3 regions of the Shinella sp. HZN7 genome follow, and region 3 is predicted to be linked to each of the others. Evidence: predicted binding sites of a transcription regulator. Region 3 holds the regulator's gene; each other region holds the start of a gene.
The links. The regulator PhoB, encoded in region 3, activates phosphate uptake and scavenging genes when phosphate is short. The targets are predictions, from matches to a motif close to TGTCATNNANCTGTCAT.
Positions count from the first base shown of each region.

Region 1: the regulator PhoB is predicted to act here: its motif matches at 2,728-2,744, upstream of shn_RS05080 (RNA degradosome polyphosphate kinase).
Region 2: the regulator PhoB is predicted to act here: its motif matches at 1,981-1,997, upstream of phnC (phosphonate ABC transporter ATP-binding protein).

Region 1 is NZ_CP015736.1:1,057,556-1,062,973, reverse strand. It holds gene ppx (exopolyphosphatase) at 1-396, opposite strand, end outside; gene shn_RS05080 (RNA degradosome polyphosphate kinase) at 408-2,624, opposite strand; gene hdaA (DnaA regulatory inactivator HdaA) at 2,897-3,583, opposite strand; gene shn_RS05070 (AI-2E family transporter) at 3,613-4,764, opposite strand; gene purM (phosphoribosylformylglycinamidine cyclo-ligase) at 5,135-5,418, shown strand, end outside.
Region 2 is NZ_CP015737.1:507,599-513,016, forward strand. It holds gene phnK (phosphonate C-P lyase system protein PhnK) at 1-609, shown strand, start outside; gene phnL (phosphonate C-P lyase system protein PhnL) at 612-1,319, shown strand; gene shn_RS24735 (DapH/DapD/GlmU-related protein) at 1,316-1,930, shown strand; gene phnC (phosphonate ABC transporter ATP-binding protein) at 2,083-2,931, shown strand; gene phnD (phosphonate ABC transporter substrate-binding protein) at 3,013-3,918, shown strand; gene phnE (phosphonate ABC transporter, permease protein PhnE) at 4,098-5,054, shown strand; gene phnE (phosphonate ABC transporter, permease protein PhnE) at 5,064-5,418, shown strand, end outside.
Region 3 is NZ_CP015736.1:112,317-117,734, reverse strand. It holds gene argF (ornithine carbamoyltransferase) at 1-230, opposite strand, end outside; gene shn_RS00560 (aspartate aminotransferase family protein) at 258-1,448, opposite strand; gene shn_RS00555 (GcrA family cell cycle regulator) at 1,872-2,408, shown strand; gene phoB (phosphate regulon transcriptional regulator PhoB) at 2,700-3,383, opposite strand; gene phoU (phosphate signaling complex protein PhoU) at 3,403-4,131, opposite strand; gene pstB (phosphate ABC transporter ATP-binding protein PstB) at 4,180-4,995, opposite strand; gene pstA (phosphate ABC transporter permease PstA) at 5,009-5,418, opposite strand, start outside.

The sequences.
Region 1 (5,418 bases), 950 kb from region 3:
GACGCCGAGCGCGGAGAAATAGGCTTCCTCCTCGCCGGTCAGCACGCGGACCTTCTGGCCGAGGATCATTTCCGCCTGGTGGATGAAATCGGGACCGTTCTCCGCCTCGCGCGCGGCGGCGGTCGCCAGCGCGAACATGGTGGAGGCACGGGCCTGCCGGGAGAGCGCCTTGAAACGATGAAGGGCGGCGAGCGCCCGCTCGACGCTTGCCGGGTCCATGCGGCCGGTCTTGGCAAGCCCCTTGCCGAGGCCGCACATGACCTTCTCGTTGAACAGGATGGCCGGCGAACGGTTCATGCCCTCGTAGATAACGAGGCGAATCGAGTTCGAACCGATATCCACGACTGACACCGGGGCAATTCCAGGCAAACGCCCCTGGGCTTCAGACTCAACCATGCATATCCAGTTTACTTCTTCCGGCGGCCTTGCCAGCCCGCGATCGCCTTCGGTGCGCTGGACTTCAGGGCTTCGCCCCGGCCGGACAGGCTGGGGTTGGTCATGAAGTAGTGCTGAGCGTTGAACGGCTCAGTACCGGGCTGCACTTCCATGCGCCGGGACGTTCCGTCCGCAAGGATCTCGTAGCTCTGCTGGTTATCGATGAGATTGCCCAGCATGATCTGCGAGAGAACCTGCTCATGCACCGTCCGGTTGATCAAAGGCACCAGTGTCTCGACTCGCCGGTCCAGGTTGCGCGGCATCATGTCCGCGGAGCTTATATAGACCAGCGCCTTGTCGGAGGGAAGCCCGTGGCCGTTGCCAAAGCAGAAGATGCGGGAATGTTCGAGGAAGCGGCCGACGATGGATTTGACATGGATATTGTCGGAAAGGCCGGGAACCTGCGGGCGCAGGCAGCAGATGCCGCGCACGACGAGGTCGACCTCCACGCCCGCCTGGCTGGCACGGTAGAGCGCGTCGATGATATCAGGATCGACCAGCGAGTTCATCTTCATCCAGATCGCCGCCGGCGCGCCGTTCTTGGCATGGGCGATCTCCTCCTCGATGTGGCGGAGAATGCGCGGGCGCAGCGTATAGGGCGAGAAGGCGAGCTTCATGCCGGCCTCGGGCTCGCCGTAACCGGTGATGAAGTTGAAGATGTTCGCCATGTCGCTGGCGATCGTCGGGTTGCAGGTGAAGAAGGAAAGGTCCGTGTAGATCTTCGCCGTGACCGGGTGGTAGTTGCCGGTGCCGAGGTGGCAATAGGTCCGCAGCTTGCCCTCCTCGCGGCGCACCACCATCGACATCTTGGCATGGGTCTTCAGTTCGATGAAGCCAAAGACGACCTGCACGCCGGCGCGTTCGAGGTCGCGCGCCCAGCGGATGTTCGCCTCCTCGTCGAAGCGGGCCTTGAGTTCCACCAGCGCCGTCACCGACTTGCCGGCCTCGGCCGCGTCGATCAGCGCGCGCACGATCGGGCTGTCGTTGGAGGTGCGGTAGAGCGTCTGCTTTATCGCCAGAACGTCAGGATCGCGCGCAGCCTGGAGAAGGAACTGGACCACCACGTCGAAGCTTTCGTAGGGGTGGTGGACGACCATGTCCTTTTCGCGGATGGCGGCGAAACAGTCTCCGGCGTGTTCGCGGACGCGTTCGGGAAATCGGGCATTGTAGGGCTCGAACCGAAGATCGTCGCGCGGCGCCTTGGCGATTTCCGACAGCGTGTTGAGGGCGAGAAGGCCGGGCAGGACGGCGACGCGGTTGTCCGGCACGCCGAGTTCGCCGACGACGAAGCGGCGCAGCGATTCGGGCATTTCCGAATCGGTCTCGATGCGGATCACCGAACCGCGGCGGCGGCGCTTCAGCGCCGTCTCGAAGAAGCGCACGAGGTCTTCGGCCTCTTCCTCCACCTCGATATCGCTGTCGCGGATGATGCGGAAGGTGCCCGAGCCGCGCACGATATAGCCGGGGAAGAGCTTTCCGATGAAGAGGCCGACGGCATCCTCCAGCGTGATGTAGCGGATCGCGCCCTTGGCGTCGGGCAGGCGGATGAAGCGGTCGAGCGCCACCGGCAGGCGCAGCAGCGCCGTCATCGGCTCCTTGCCGGTCGTGCTTTCGAGCTGCAGGCCGATCGAGAAGCCGAGATTGGGGATGAACGGGAACGGATGCGCCGGATCGATGGAGAGCGGCGTCAGGACCGGGAAGATCGACTGGATGAATTCCTGCTGCAGCCAGACCTTGTCGTCGCTGGTGAGCGCCGTCGGGCGGACGATCAGGATATCCTCCTTGGCGAGATACTGCTGGAGCACGGCGAGCGAGGCCTGCTGCTCCATCTGGAGATTGTCGATCTCCTTGAGGATGCCGTCGAGCTGCTCGGCCGAGGTCTTGCCGTCGGGGCTGCGGATGCCGACGCCCTGGCGCACCTGGCCCTCGAGGCCGGCGACGCGCACCATGAAGAATTCGTCGAGGTTGCCGGCCGAGATCGACAGGAAACGCACGCGCTCCAGGAGCGGATGGGCGGTGTTCAGCGTCTCCTCGAGCACGCGGCGATTAAACTGCAGCCAGGAGAATTCGCGGTTGATGAAGCGTTCGGGGCTTGCCATCAGGGCCGCGACATCGACGCTCGCCCCTTCCGGCGGCGGCACCTGCTCGACGGGCTTTTCCTGCGCATGTTCCGAAGTCGCTGTATCCATTGGAGAGTCCGCCCCACTTTGCCGCCGGATCGGCCGCATGCTTTCCACGCGGCCCGGACGGAAACCGATTTCCACTTTTCCCCGAACCGCTTAGCGCAGTTTGACGACGGAACTGTGACAGTCAATCCGGGGTCGGTGGAATTCGCCGAGCAATCGCCGGGTGTTCCTCCTGGCAGGCAGGCCATCCCGCCCTGCGGACAAGGCGATCACCTGTGGTGGAATATAGGCGATAGCCTTGGGGGATCGCCGGATGCCGGCTTGAAATCTCCGGCTCACTCCTCGCCGCCGACCATGTCGCCGAGCACTTCCTGCGCCAGCGTGCGGGTGATCCGGCTGCCGCGGGCGAGCGCCAGCCGGTCGAGGCGCTCGACCAGCGTCTGGGCGGCCTCCAGCGAGCGCTCCATGCGCGCGACGATATAGGCGACGAGCCTTTCGTCGACGAAGAGCTGGCGGTCGGCGAAGAGCTTTATGATGACCTGCGAGAGCAGTTCGTCGTCCGGCTCGCCGATCTCCACCACCGTGGCGGCCTTCAGGCGCGAGCGCAGGTCCGCCAGCTCGACCGGCCAGGACATCGGCCAGAGCCGGCTGGTGATCAGCAGCGTGTGGCCGTGCTGGCGCACATTGTTGATGATGTGGAAGAGCGTGCGGTCGTCGAAGCCGGCGCGGTCGGCGTCCTCGATGAGCACGGGCCCGCGCTCGGCGGCCGCCTCGGCGCCCCTGCCCGCCTTCGCCTCGATGGCCTCGGCCCCCGCCTTCTCGCGCCAGATGGCGGCAAGGTGCGATTTTCCCGAGCCGACGGGGCCCGCGATGACGACGACGGGCGACGGCCAGTGCGGCCAGGCGTCGATCATCGCCACGGCGGCATTGACCGGCTCGGCGACCAGAAGGTCGTCACGCCCCGTCGCGGGGTCGTGCCCGAAGGCCAGCGGCAACTGTTCGGCGGTCTTGCGCGATGTCATGGTGCTACTCGGATACTATGGACTGCCCGTCATTCTTCCGGCGTGCTCTCTTCGAGCAGGATGGGCTTGCTCGCCCCGTAATAAAGGTCGCTGTCAAGGTAACGCTGGAGGCCGAAGCGGACAAGCACGCCGACGGCGGCGGCGGCCGGCACGGCGACCAGCAGGCCGACGAAGCCGAAGAGCGCGCCGAAGGCGACGAGCGCGAACATCAGCCAGACCGGATGCAGGCCGACGCGCGAGCCGACGAGCTTGGGCTGCAGGATATTGCCTTCGACGAACTGGCCGGCGAAGAAGATGGCGGCGATGAGGACGACCATCCAGTAATCCGGCCAGAACTGCACGACGGCGACGCCGACCGCCAGCACCAGGCCGACCAGCGAGCCGACATAGGGGATGAAGCTGATGAGGCCGGCGAAGAGGCCGATCAGCAGGCCGAAATTGAGGCCGGCGAAGGACAGCCCGACGCCGTAGAACAGGCCGAGGATGATGCAGATGGAGCCCTGCCCGCGCACGAAGCCGGCAATCGCCGCGTCCATTTCGCTCGCGATCCGGCGCACGTTGGCGACATGGTCGCGCGGCACCCAGCTATCCACCTTGGCGATCATGCGGTCCCAGTCTAGCAGCAGATAGAAGGCGACGACGGGCGTGATGACGAGCAGCGAGACGATGTTGACCAGCGCCATGCCGGAGTTCCAAAGCTGCTTGAACACCGTGCCGAGGAAGCCCGCGCCTTCGGCGAGGATGGAGGAGAAGCTCTGCTTGATCGTGCCCATCTGGCTGCTGATCCAGGTGGGCAGCAGGTCGGGATTGAAGCTCGCCACCAGCTCCTGCAACTGGGTGACATAGCCCGGCAGCTTCTGCAGAAAGTCCGCCGCCTGCGTGGCGAGCAGCGGGATGACGATCATCAGGGACAGCGCGAAGAGGATGACGAAGGCGATGAGGATGACCACCGTCGCCATCAGGCGGCTGAGGCCCCAGCGCTCCAGCCGGTCGGCGACCGGATCGAGGAAATAGGCGAGCGCCATGCCGGCGATGAAGGGCAGCAGGATGTCGCTGAACACCAGGAGGAAGATGAGGAAGAAGCCGAGCGCGATGAGCCAGAAGACAACCTGCCGCTTCAGTCCCGCGCCGCTGATATGGGCTGCCATCGCGCTCTTTCCTCGTGTTTCGCCGTATTGCATGAGGAGATAGGATGCGGGGATGAGAAAGGTCAAGGCTCGGCGGGGCGGTGGGGGAAACGGCGTTCTCCGTGGATTTGCCCCTCATCCGGCCTGCCGGCCACCTTCTCCCCGCAAGCGGGGCGAAGGAAACGGGCCGCGCCGTTTTCCCCTATTTCCACATCATGCGGGGGCACGTCTCCTCACCCTGGCCCTCTCCCCGCCTGCGGGGAGAGGGCCAGGGTGAGGGGCAGACAGCGCCGCCATCCCCGCAAACCGGTGAAAAAATCCCCGCATTCCCGGCATTCCGCTTGCACTTCATCCCCCGCCATGCCAATCGGGCGCGACAAGCCCCAAGCAGGCCTCCAGAGGCCTCAAGCCGGAGACGAGAGCCATGAGCCAGTCGGGAAAGAACGGTCTGACCTATAGCGATGCGGGCGTCGACATCGACGCGGGCAACCTGATGGTCGAGAAGATCAAGCCGGCCGTGCGCTCGACGCGCCGCCCGGGCGCGGACGGCGAGATCGGCGGCTTCGGCGGGCTGTTCGACCTGAAGGCCGCCGGCTTCACCGATCCGGTGCTCGTTGCCGCCAATGACGGCGTCGGCACCAAGCTGAAGATCGCCATCGACGCGAACCGCCACGACACGGTCGGCATCGACCTCGTCGCCATGTGCGT
Region 2 (5,418 bases), on a different replicon from region 3:
ATGCCGAGCTCGGGCTCCGTCGAATATCGCATGCGCGATGGCGGGATGCGCGACCTGTCCCGCATGAGCGAGGCGGAGCGCCGCTTCCTGATGCGCACCGACTGGGGTTTCGTGCACCAGAACCCGGCCGACGGCCTGCGCATGGCGGTCTCGGCCGGCGCCAATGTCGGCGAGCGGCTGATGGCCGTCGGCGAGCGACACTACGGCAATATCCGCGAAACGGCCGGCAACTGGCTCGGCCGCGTCGAGATCAGCGTCGACCGCATCGACGACCAGCCGCGCGCCTTCTCCGGCGGCATGCGCCAGCGCCTGCAGATCGCCCGCAATCTCGTGACCTCGCCCCGCCTCGTCTTCATGGACGAGCCGACGGGCGGCCTCGACGTCTCGGTGCAGGCCCGCCTGCTCGATCTGTTGCGCGGCCTCGTGCAGGACCTCGGCCTTTCCGCGATCATCGTCACGCATGACCTTGCCGTCGCCCGCCTCCTCTCGCACCGCATGATGGTGATGAAGGACGGCGTCGTCATCGAGCAGGGGCTCACCGACCGCGTGCTCGACGATCCGCGCGAAGCCTATACCCAGCTCCTCGTCTCCTCGATCCTTCAGGTGTGACCATGCCGACCCCGCTCGTTGTTTCCGAAGTCGCGAAGAGCTTCACCATGCATCTTCGCGACGGCATCCGCCTGCCCGTCATGTCCAATGTCGCCTTCTCGGTGAAGGCGGGCGAATGCGTCGTGCTGGGCGGCCCGTCCGGCATCGGCAAGAGTTCGCTGCTCAAGATGGTCTACGGCAATTACGCCGTCGACAGCGGCCAGATCCTCATCGAGCATGGCGGCCGTCTGCTCGATCTGGCGGCCGCCGATCCGCGCACGATCCTGTCGGTGCGCCGCGCCACGCTCGGCTATGTCAGCCAGTTCCTGCGTACCGTGCCGCGCGTCGCGGCCGTCGATGTCGTCGCCGAACCGCTCACCGCCCGCGGTGTCGATGTGGCCGAGGCAAAGGCGACGGCGGAGGCGATGCTCGCCCGGCTCAACCTGCCGCGCGAACTCTGGCAGCTGCCGCCGGCCACCTTCTCCGGCGGCGAGCAGCAGCGCGTCAACATCGCCCGCGGCTTCATCACCGATCACCGCATCCTGCTGCTCGACGAGCCGACCGCCTCGCTCGACGCGAAGAACCGCGCCGTCGTCGTCGAGATGATCGCGGAGAAGAAGGCCGCCGGGGTCGCGCTTCTCGGTATCTTCCACGACGAGGACGTGCGCGAGAAGGTTGCCGACCGCATCGTCGACGTCTCTGCCTTCTCGCCGCGAAAGGCCGTCGCATGACCCGGCTGTCCGAAACGCCGCTGATCCATCCGACCGCCGTCGTGTCAGACACGGTGCTCGGCCGCTACACGGAGATCGACGAGAACTGCCGCGTCAGCGAAGCGGAGATCGGCGACTACTCCTACATCATGAACGGCGGCTCCGTCTGGTGCACGACGATCGGCAAGTTCGCCAACATCGCCGCCTCGGTGCGCATCAACGCGACGAACCACCCGATGTGGCGCGCGACGCTGCACCATTTCACCTACCGTGCCAACGACTACTGGCCGGATGCCGACCAGGAGGCCGACTTCTTCTCCTGGCGGCGCGACCATCGCGTCACCATAGGCCATGACGTGTGGATCGGTCACGGATCGACCATCCTGCCGGGTGTCACGATCGGCAACGGCGCTGTCATAGGCTCGGGCGCGGTTGTCACAAAGGACGTCGAACCCTACATGATCGTCGGCGGCGTCGCGGCGAAAGTCATCCGCGAACGCTTCCCCCGAACCATCGCCGAACGCATGGAAAAACTCGCCTGGTGGGACTGGGATCACGCCCGGCTGCGCACGGCTCTGGACGACTTTCGCAAACTTGACGCAGAAGCCTTCCTCGCCCGTCACGACGGGTGAGGAGGCCCTCTCCGATGCCGGAAATTCAGGCCTGTGGACTGTTATTTTTCCGACATGAAACTGACATCGCCCCTTCATCAACAGCGTTTAGAGCCAGTCCCGAAAACGACGAGGCCCGACCTCGATCCGACACAGGACAAAAGGGATCCATCATGTTTCGACTGAAGAATGTTACCCGCCGGTTCGGCGAGCGCGTTGCGGTCGACGACGTGACCTTCGACATTCCGCAGGGCCAGATGGTCGGCGTCATCGGCCGCTCCGGCGCCGGCAAGTCCACCATGCTGCGCATGATCAACCGTCTTGCCGATCCGAGCGAGGGTTCCATCCACTTCAATGACGTCGAGGTCTCCGCGTTGCGCGGCGCGGCATTGCGCAACTGGCAGCGCGACTGCGCCATGATCTTCCAGCAGTTCAACCTCGTGCCGCGCCTCGATGTGCTCACCAACGTGCTGCTCGGCCGCCTCAACCATCGTTCGGCCGTGCTGAGCATCCTCAACCTCTTCACCCGCGAGGAGCGCATCATGGCGATTGCCGCGCTCGAGCGCCTCGGCATCGAGCAGACCGCGCTGCAGCCGGCCGGCACGCTCTCGGGCGGCCAGCAGCAGCGCGTGGCGATCGCAAGGGCGCTGATGCAGAACCCGAAGATGCTGCTCGCCGACGAGCCGATCGCCTCGCTCGACCCGCTGAACGCCAAGATCGTGATGGACGCGCTGCGCGACATCAACGAGCGCGAGGGCATCACCGTCATCACCAACCTGCACACGCTGGATACGGCGCGCGCCTATTGCGAGCGCATCATCGGCATGTCCGGCGGCCGCGTCGTCTTCGACGGACCGGCGCGTGACCTGGATGCCGAGGCGGTGCGCACGATCTACGGCACGGGCGCCGATGGGGCGGAGATCGACGAGAGCGTCACCTCCACGGCGATCCGCAATCCGGCCCGCCAGGACAACATCAAGGAATCCGCCAGCCCGACACCGCTGGCACTGGCCGGCCTTTGAGCCGACCGGGATCGATTGGCCCGCGTGAAGGGCCATCATTTTTCAAGAGCCCGGCAGAGCCGGTCAAACAGGAGAAAGACCATGCTGAAGAAAGCTCTTCTCGGCGCCGTCGCGCTCATCGCGCTCGCCGGCCACGTACAGGCTGAAGACCTCAAGGAATTCCGCGTCGGCATCATCGGCGGCGAGAACGAAGCCGACCGCCTGCGCAACTATCAGTGCCTCGGCGATCATCTGAAGGCCGAGCTCGGCTTCGAGAAGGTCTCGTTCTTCCCGGCCGCCGACTATGACGGCGTCATCCAGGGCCTGCTCGGCGGCACGCTCGACTATGCCGAACTCGGCGCTTCCGGCTTTGCCAAGATCTACCTCGCCAAGGCCGACGCCGTCGAGCCGATCCTGACGACCGTCCAGACGGACGGCTCGACCGGCTACCACTCGATCATGGTCGCCCGCAAGGATTCCGGCATCACCAAGCTGGAGGACCTGAAGGGCAAGAAGCTCGGCTTCGCCGATCCGGACTCCACCTCCGGCTACCTGATCCCGCTCGTCACGCTGCCGGAATCGATCGGCGGCCCGGTCAAGGAATATTTCGCTGAAACCGGCTTCGGCGGCGGCCATGAGAACCTGGTTCTCGAAGTCATGAAGGGCACCTTCGATGCCGGCACGACCTTCGGTTCGGGCGTCGGCGAGTGGAAGGACGGCTACACCTCCGGCAACCTGCACAAGATGGTCGAGAAGGGCATTCTCGACATGAACGACCTCGTCGAAGTCTGGAAGTCGCCGCTGATCCCGAACGGCCCGATCGTCGTCCGCTCCTCCATGGAAGGCGACATGAAGGCGAAGTTCAAGCAGTTCATGCTCGACCTGCCGCAGAAGGACGCCGCCTGCTTTGCCGCTGTCATGGGCGGTGACTTCACCTCGTTCACGGAAGTCAACGTCGACTTCTACAAGCCGATCATCGACGCCCGCAAGGCAACGATCGGCGGTTGATCGCCAAACAGCATCCGGCGCCGGCCGCAACCCGGCCGGCGCCTTTTGCTGACGTCGCCACTCCACTCTCGACGTCACCCTCGGGTCAAGCCCGACCATGACGGAAGAGAGGTCGTGGCGCTTTGTCGGCGATCAGGATTGCGCACACAGAACTCTGCCGAGACGGACAGACCATGGCCATGAACACGCTTCACGACGGCTTCAGCGAAAAGGGTGCGCTCATCGAGCGGCACTGGCAGGAGCTGAACGCCCGCCGCCGGCTCTATACCTGGCTCGGCCTTGCCATCCTCGCCATGGCGCTCACCGGCTCGCTCTGGTTCGCCAACGAGACCAATGCCGGAAAGTTCTTCGACCGGCTGCCGCATCTCTTCGATTTCGTCGGCGACATGGTGCCGCGTGACGGGCTGGAGGTCTTTCGCGCATTGTTCGACCTGCCGTCGCCCTATGATGACGGCAGCTTCAAGTACAATTACCCGGAGGGGCGGCTCTACATCACCGAGAGCCTCTATGTGCCGGAATATTTCCACAAGATGCTGGAGACGCTGAACATCGCGATCTTCTCCACCGTCATCGGCATGGTCTTCGGTTTCCTGCTCTGTTTCCTTGCGGCGAAGAACCTCGTCGCCAACCGCCTGCTGCGCGCCTTCGTGCGCCGCTTCATGGAGATCCTGCGCGCCTTCCCGGAAGTCGTGCTCGCCGGCTTCTTCCTCGCCATCCTGTCGCTCGGCCCGCTGCCGGCCGTCATCGCCGTGTCGATCCACACGGTCGGGGCGCTCGGCAAACTGTTCTTCGAGGTGGTCGAGAATGCCGACATGAAGGCGGAGGAAGGGCTTCGCGCGGTCGGCGCAAGCTGGGTGGAGCGCGTCTGGTTCGGCATCGTGCCGCAGGTGCTGCCGAATTTCATGAGCTATTTCCTGCTGCGCCTCGAAATCAACGTGCGCGCCTCGACCATCATCGGCGCCGTCGGCGGTGGCGGCATCGGCGAGCTTCTGCGCCTGTCCATCGGCCAGGGACACCAGGCCAAGACGCTCGCCATCGTGCTGCTGCTGCTCATTACCATCATCGCCGTCGACCAGTTTTCCGCCTGGCTGCGCCGCAGGCTCGTCGGCGATCACGCCTTCCGGCTGACCCAATAGGAGAGTGCCATGACGACCCTCAATCCCGCTCAGATGGATGAGATCGCGGCACGCCATCCGGCCGTCTTCCACCGCTCGTTCTGGCAGCGCTTCCGCGTCGCCATCATCGCCGGCGGCTTCGTGCTCTACGCGCTCTATTGTTGGTGGTTCTTCGCCATCGGCCATGTGCTCGGCACGGCGAACTGGAACATTGCCGGCACCTATCTCGCCGACTGGGTCTCCTATGAGGTGCGCCCGGAAGTGACGATCGATCCCGACGGCGCGATGAAGTTGACCTATCCGCGCTTTTCGCCGCTCGGGCCGAATGCCGAGCCCGACTGGGTCGAGATCGAGCGCGGCACGATGACCCGCACCACGCCTTCCG
Region 3 (5,418 bases):
TCCGTGCCCGACAGGAACAGCGTCTCGCCGCCGAGCTGGCGCATGCCGACATCGAAGGAGACGCGGGTTCGCGTGGAGGGCTTCTCGAAGATCATCGCGAGCATCTTGCCGGCGAGCGGCCTGGCTTCGGTGCCGGCCTTGCTGGCGGCCTTGCGCGTGTGCGCATCGTCCATGATGACGCGGAGATCGCTTTCCGAAACGGCGGAAAGGTCGAGAAAATGCTTGGCCATGATGTGTCCTGTCTGTCCGTTCGCTGCTTACGCGGCCTTGGCGGCCGTGAGTTTTTCCGCGGCGCGCTCGATGCGGGCAAGCCCCTCGCGTGCCTCTTCCGCGGTCACGGTCAGCGGCGGCAGCAGCCGCAGCACGTTGTCGCCCGCCGGCACGGCCAGCAGGTTTTCCGCCCGCACGCCCTTCAGGAGGTCGGCGACCGGGATCTTCGCCTTGATGCCGAGCATCAGGCCCTCGCCGCGAATATCCTCGATGATGTCGGGGAAACGATCCTTCAGCGCGGCAAGGCCCTGGCGGAAAACGAGCGCGACATCGCGCACATGCTCAAGGAAGCCGTCCTCCAGCACCACGTCGAGCACGGCATTGCCGACGGCCATGGCGAGCGGGTTGCCGCCATAGGTCGAGCCGTGCGTGCCGGCGACCATGCCGGCCGCCGCCTCGTTCGTGGCAAGGCAGGCGCCGAGCGGGAAGCCGCCGCCGATCCCCTTGGCGATCGCCATGATGTCAGGCGTGACCCCGGCCCATTCATGGGCGAAGAGGCGTCCCGTGCGGCCGACGCCTGTCTGCACTTCGTCGAGGATGAGCAGCAGGCCGTATTCGTCGCAGAGCTGGCGCAGCTCCTGCATGAACTCCTTCGACACCGGACGCAGCCCGCCCTCGCCCTGCACCGGCTCGATCAGGATGCCGGCCGTTTCCTCGGTGATCGCATCCTTGACGGCCGTGATATCGCCGAAGGGAACCTTGAGGAAGCCCGGCGCCTTGGGGCCGAAGCCCTCGATATACTTCTCCTGCCCGCCGGCGGCGATCGTCGCGATCGTGCGGCCGTGGAAGGCGCCTTCGAAGGTGATGATGTGGAACTTGCCGGGATGGCCCTTGGCGAAATGGTAGCGCCGGGCCGTCTTGATCGCGCATTCCAGCGCCTCGGCGCCCGAATTGGTGAAGAACACCTTGTCGGCGAAGGTGGCCTCCGTCAGCCGGCGGCCGAGGCTTTCCTGGCCCGGGACCTCGTAGAGGTTCGACAGGTGCCAGACCTTGTCGGCCTGGTCCTTCAGCGCGGCGACGAGATGGGGATGCGCATGGCCCAGCGAATTGACGGCGACGCCGGCGGCAAAATCGAGATATCGCTCGCCATCTTCGGCGATCAGCCACACGCCCTCCCCGCGCGTGAACCTGAGCGGCGCACGCATGTAGGTTTCATAGAGCGGCGCGACATCGGCCATGCGCGGATCCTCCGAAAAGAGATGCGGAAAAACAGGAATGCGGCTTGACTTTTCCGGGCTTCAGAAAAACCAAAAGCCGCCTTTCGGCGGCATGCCGCACTATCGGCATTTCATCTTGGGATGTCAACAAAATCGCACCCGAAATGGCGCTGAACATCCCGCAAGGTGAGGATTCACGGCGCACGCGGAAGGTGTCGCTATCGAGTCACACCTGACCAGCAAGTTGGGGAAAACTCCGAAATCGATTCGCCCGGATTCCGGCGACTCTTGTCACAGAGTCCACCGGTCTCTAGGTTAAGGACCAATTACTAGACTGCATGCGGCGGAACTAGTCACCAAAAGAGTTAGGGCGTTCAGGTTCCGGACCCGTCCGGAGCACGACGAGGGATTCCTGCATCCTGGACGCCGAGCGGAGACGAAAACATGAACTGGACAGACGAGCGCGTCGAGAAACTCAAGAAGCTCTGGAGCGAGGGCTTGAGCGCGAGCCAGATCGCGGCGCAGCTCGGCGGCGTCAGCCGCAACGCCGTCATCGGCAAGGTGCACCGGCTGAACCTGCCCGGCCGCGCCAAGGCCGGCGGCACCCAGACCGCGGCACGCCCGAAGCGTCCGGCGCCGGCGACGCCGCGCCCGTCGAATTTCGCGGCCCGTCCCGTCGCTGCCCGGCCCGTCGCCCGGCCGGCCGACAACACGCTTCCCAAGGAAGAGATCGACGTCGATTTCGAAATGCAGGCCGAGACCCTTCCGGTTCCGGCCAACGGCAACAGCGTGGTCGTGCCGATGTCGCGCCGGCTGGAGCTGACCCAGCTCACCGAGCGCACCTGCAAATGGCCGATCGGCGATCCGCTCAACGACGACTTCCACTTCTGCGGCAACGAATCCCCCGACAATTCCCCCTACTGCACCTACCACCAGCGCCTCGCCTACCAGCCCTCGGCCGAGCGGCGGCGGATGCGGTAATCTTTTCCACGGCAGGACATGCGATGCGGGCCCGAGAGGGTCCGTTTTCGTTTGTGAGGCGAGCGCCCCTCATCCGCCTGCCGGCACCTTCTCCCCGCAAGCGGGGCGAAGGGGTATGCCGATCCGGTTTCCAGAAACTTACTGGGAAGCGAGGGAGCGAGGCCTCGCCCCATCCCCTTCTCCCCGCTTGCGGGGAGAAGGTCGCGGCAGCGGGATGAGGGGCGTTCGCATCCCAAAACGCAAACAGGCCCCTGAGGGCCCATTTCCGTCCTTGGGAGGAAACCCGTTCGCTCAGGCCTCCAGCGAATAGCCGGCGCCGCGCACCGTGCGGATGACATCCTGCATGTTGGCGAAGTTGAGCGCCTTGCGCAGGCGGCCGACATGCACGTCGACGGTCCGCTCATCGACATAGATATCATGGCCCCAGACGCCATCGAGAAGCTGCGAGCGCGAGAAGACGCGGCCGGGCGAGGTCATCAGGAACTCCAGGAGGCGGAATTCCGTCGGGCCGAGGCGGACCTCGCGGGTGCGGCGGTGGACGCGGTGCGTCTCGCGGTCGAGCTCGATATCGCCGCAGCGCAGCACCGTCGAGACGACCTCGGGCTTGGCCCGGCGCAGCATCGCCCGCACGCGGGCGACGAGTTCCGGCGTCGAAAAGGGTTTCACGACATAATCGTCCGCGCCGGTGGCAAGGCCGCGCACGCGCTCGCTCTCCTCGCCGCGCGCCGTCAGCATGATGATCGGCAGGCGTTCGGTTTCCGGGCGCTGGCGCAGGCGCCGGCACAGTTCGATGCCGGAAACGCCTGGAAGCATCCAGTCGAGGATGAGGAGGTCAGGCATGCGCTCCTGCAAACGCATCTCGGCCTCGTCACCGTTCAGGATCGTATCGACCTCGAAACCTTCCGCTTCCAGATTGTAGCGCAGGAGGACGCTGAGGGCCTCCTCGTCTTCCACGACGGCAATTCTGGGCACCATGGAGTTGAACCTGCTCTCTTTACTCGGACGCGTCGGCGAGGCCGGCCGCGACGACGGAGGTCGAAGTGTCGTCCTTCGGGCGTTCGCCCTCCGGCTGCGATCCGGTCGCCATGTAGTAGATGGTCTCGGCGATGTTGGTCGCGTGGTCGCCGATGCGCTCGATGTTCTTGGCGCAGAACAGGAGGTGCGTGCAGGGCGTGATGTTGCGCGGGTCTTCCATCATGTAGGTGAGAAGTTCGCGGAACAGCGAGGTGTAGATCGCGTCGATCTCGTCGTCACGTTCGCGGATCGCCTTGGCCTTGTCCACCGATCGGGTGGCATAGACGTCGAGCACTTCCTTGAGCTGCATCAGCGCGAGTTCGGCGAGGTGTTCGAGACCGCGGGCAAGCTTGCGGGGCATGCCCGAGCTCTGCACGGCGATGACGCGCTTGGCAGTGTTCTTGCCGAGGTCGCCGACGCGCTCCAGCTCGGCCGCGATGCGGATCGCGCCCATGATCTCGCGCAGGTCCGCGGCCATCGGCTGGCGCTTGGCGATGGTGACGATCGCCTTGTCGTTGATCTGGCGCTCGGCATTGTCGAGGATGACGTCCTCGGAAATGACCTTCTGGGCCAGAGCCGCATCCGTCGTGACGAGGGCGCGGACCGAGTCCGCCACCATCTGCTCGGCCGTACCGCCCATTTCGGAGATGCGGCGGGAGAGATATTTCAGTTCTTCGTCGTAAATCGAGACAATATGGGTCGATGACATGGTTCTGTCCTTAATGCGCGCGGGTTTTCACGGATTCGGCGACAGCCGTCAGCCGAAGCGGCCCATGATGTAGTCCTGCGTGCGCTGGTCATCCGGGTTGGTGAACATCTTGTCGGTGTCGTTCTCCTCGACGAGGTTGCCGAGGTGGAACATGGCGGTGCGCTGCGAGACGCGGGCCGCCTGCTGCATCGAGTGCGTCACGATTACGATGGTGAAGTTGGCGCGCAGCTCGTGGATCAGCTCCTCGACCTTGGCGGTCGCGATCGGGTCGAGCGCCGAACAGGGCTCGTCCATCAGGATGACCTCCGGGCTGACGGCGACGGCTCGAGCGATGCACAGGCGCTGCTGCTGGCCGCCGGAAAGGCCGGTACCGCCCTCCTGCAGGCGATCCTTCACCTCGTTCCAGAGGCCGGCCTTCTGAAGGCTCTGCTCGACGATGGCGTCCATGTCGGCCTTCGCCTTGGCAAGGCCATGAATGCGCGGACCGTAGGCGACGTTCTCGTAGATCGACTTGGGGAACGGGTTCGGCTTCTGGAACACCATGCCGACGCGGGCGCGCAGTTCCACGACGTCGATCGCCGGATCGTAGATATCGTCCGTGTCGAGCGTGATGCGGCCGGTGACGCGGCAGCCGTCGATCGTGTCGTTCATGCGGTTCAGCGTGCGCAGGAACGTCGACTTGCCGCAGCCGGACGGACCGATGAGCGCCGTCACGGTGTTTTCGCGCACATTGAGGTTGACGTCGTAAAGGGCGCGCTTCTCGCCGTAATAAACCGAGACGTCCTTGCCGATCATCTTGTAGGAAATGTCGTTCATTTTCTTGTCCAGCGCTTTCTCGACTGCTGCTTCTGACATCATGTTCATATGATCGGTCCTTCTACCAGCGCCGTTCGAAACGGCGGCGCAACAGGATTGCACCAACATTCATGAGGATGAGGAAGATGAGGAGCACGATGATGGCTCCCGAGGTGCGCTCCACGAAGGCGCGCTCGGCCTCGTTCGCCCACATGTAGATCTGCACCGGAAGGGCCGTTGCCGGATCCATCGGCGTTGCCGGAACGTCGGCGACGAAGGCGACCATGCCGATGAGGAGCAGCGGCGCGGTTTCGCCGAGCGCATGTGCAAGGCCGATGATCGTGCCCGTCAGGATGCCGGGCATGGCGAGCGGCAGGACATGGTGGAACACCGTCTGCATCTTCGATGCGCCAAGGCCGAGGGCGGCCGAACGGATCGACGGCGGCACGGCTTTCAGGGCAGCGCGGGTCGCGATGATGATCGTCGGCAGCG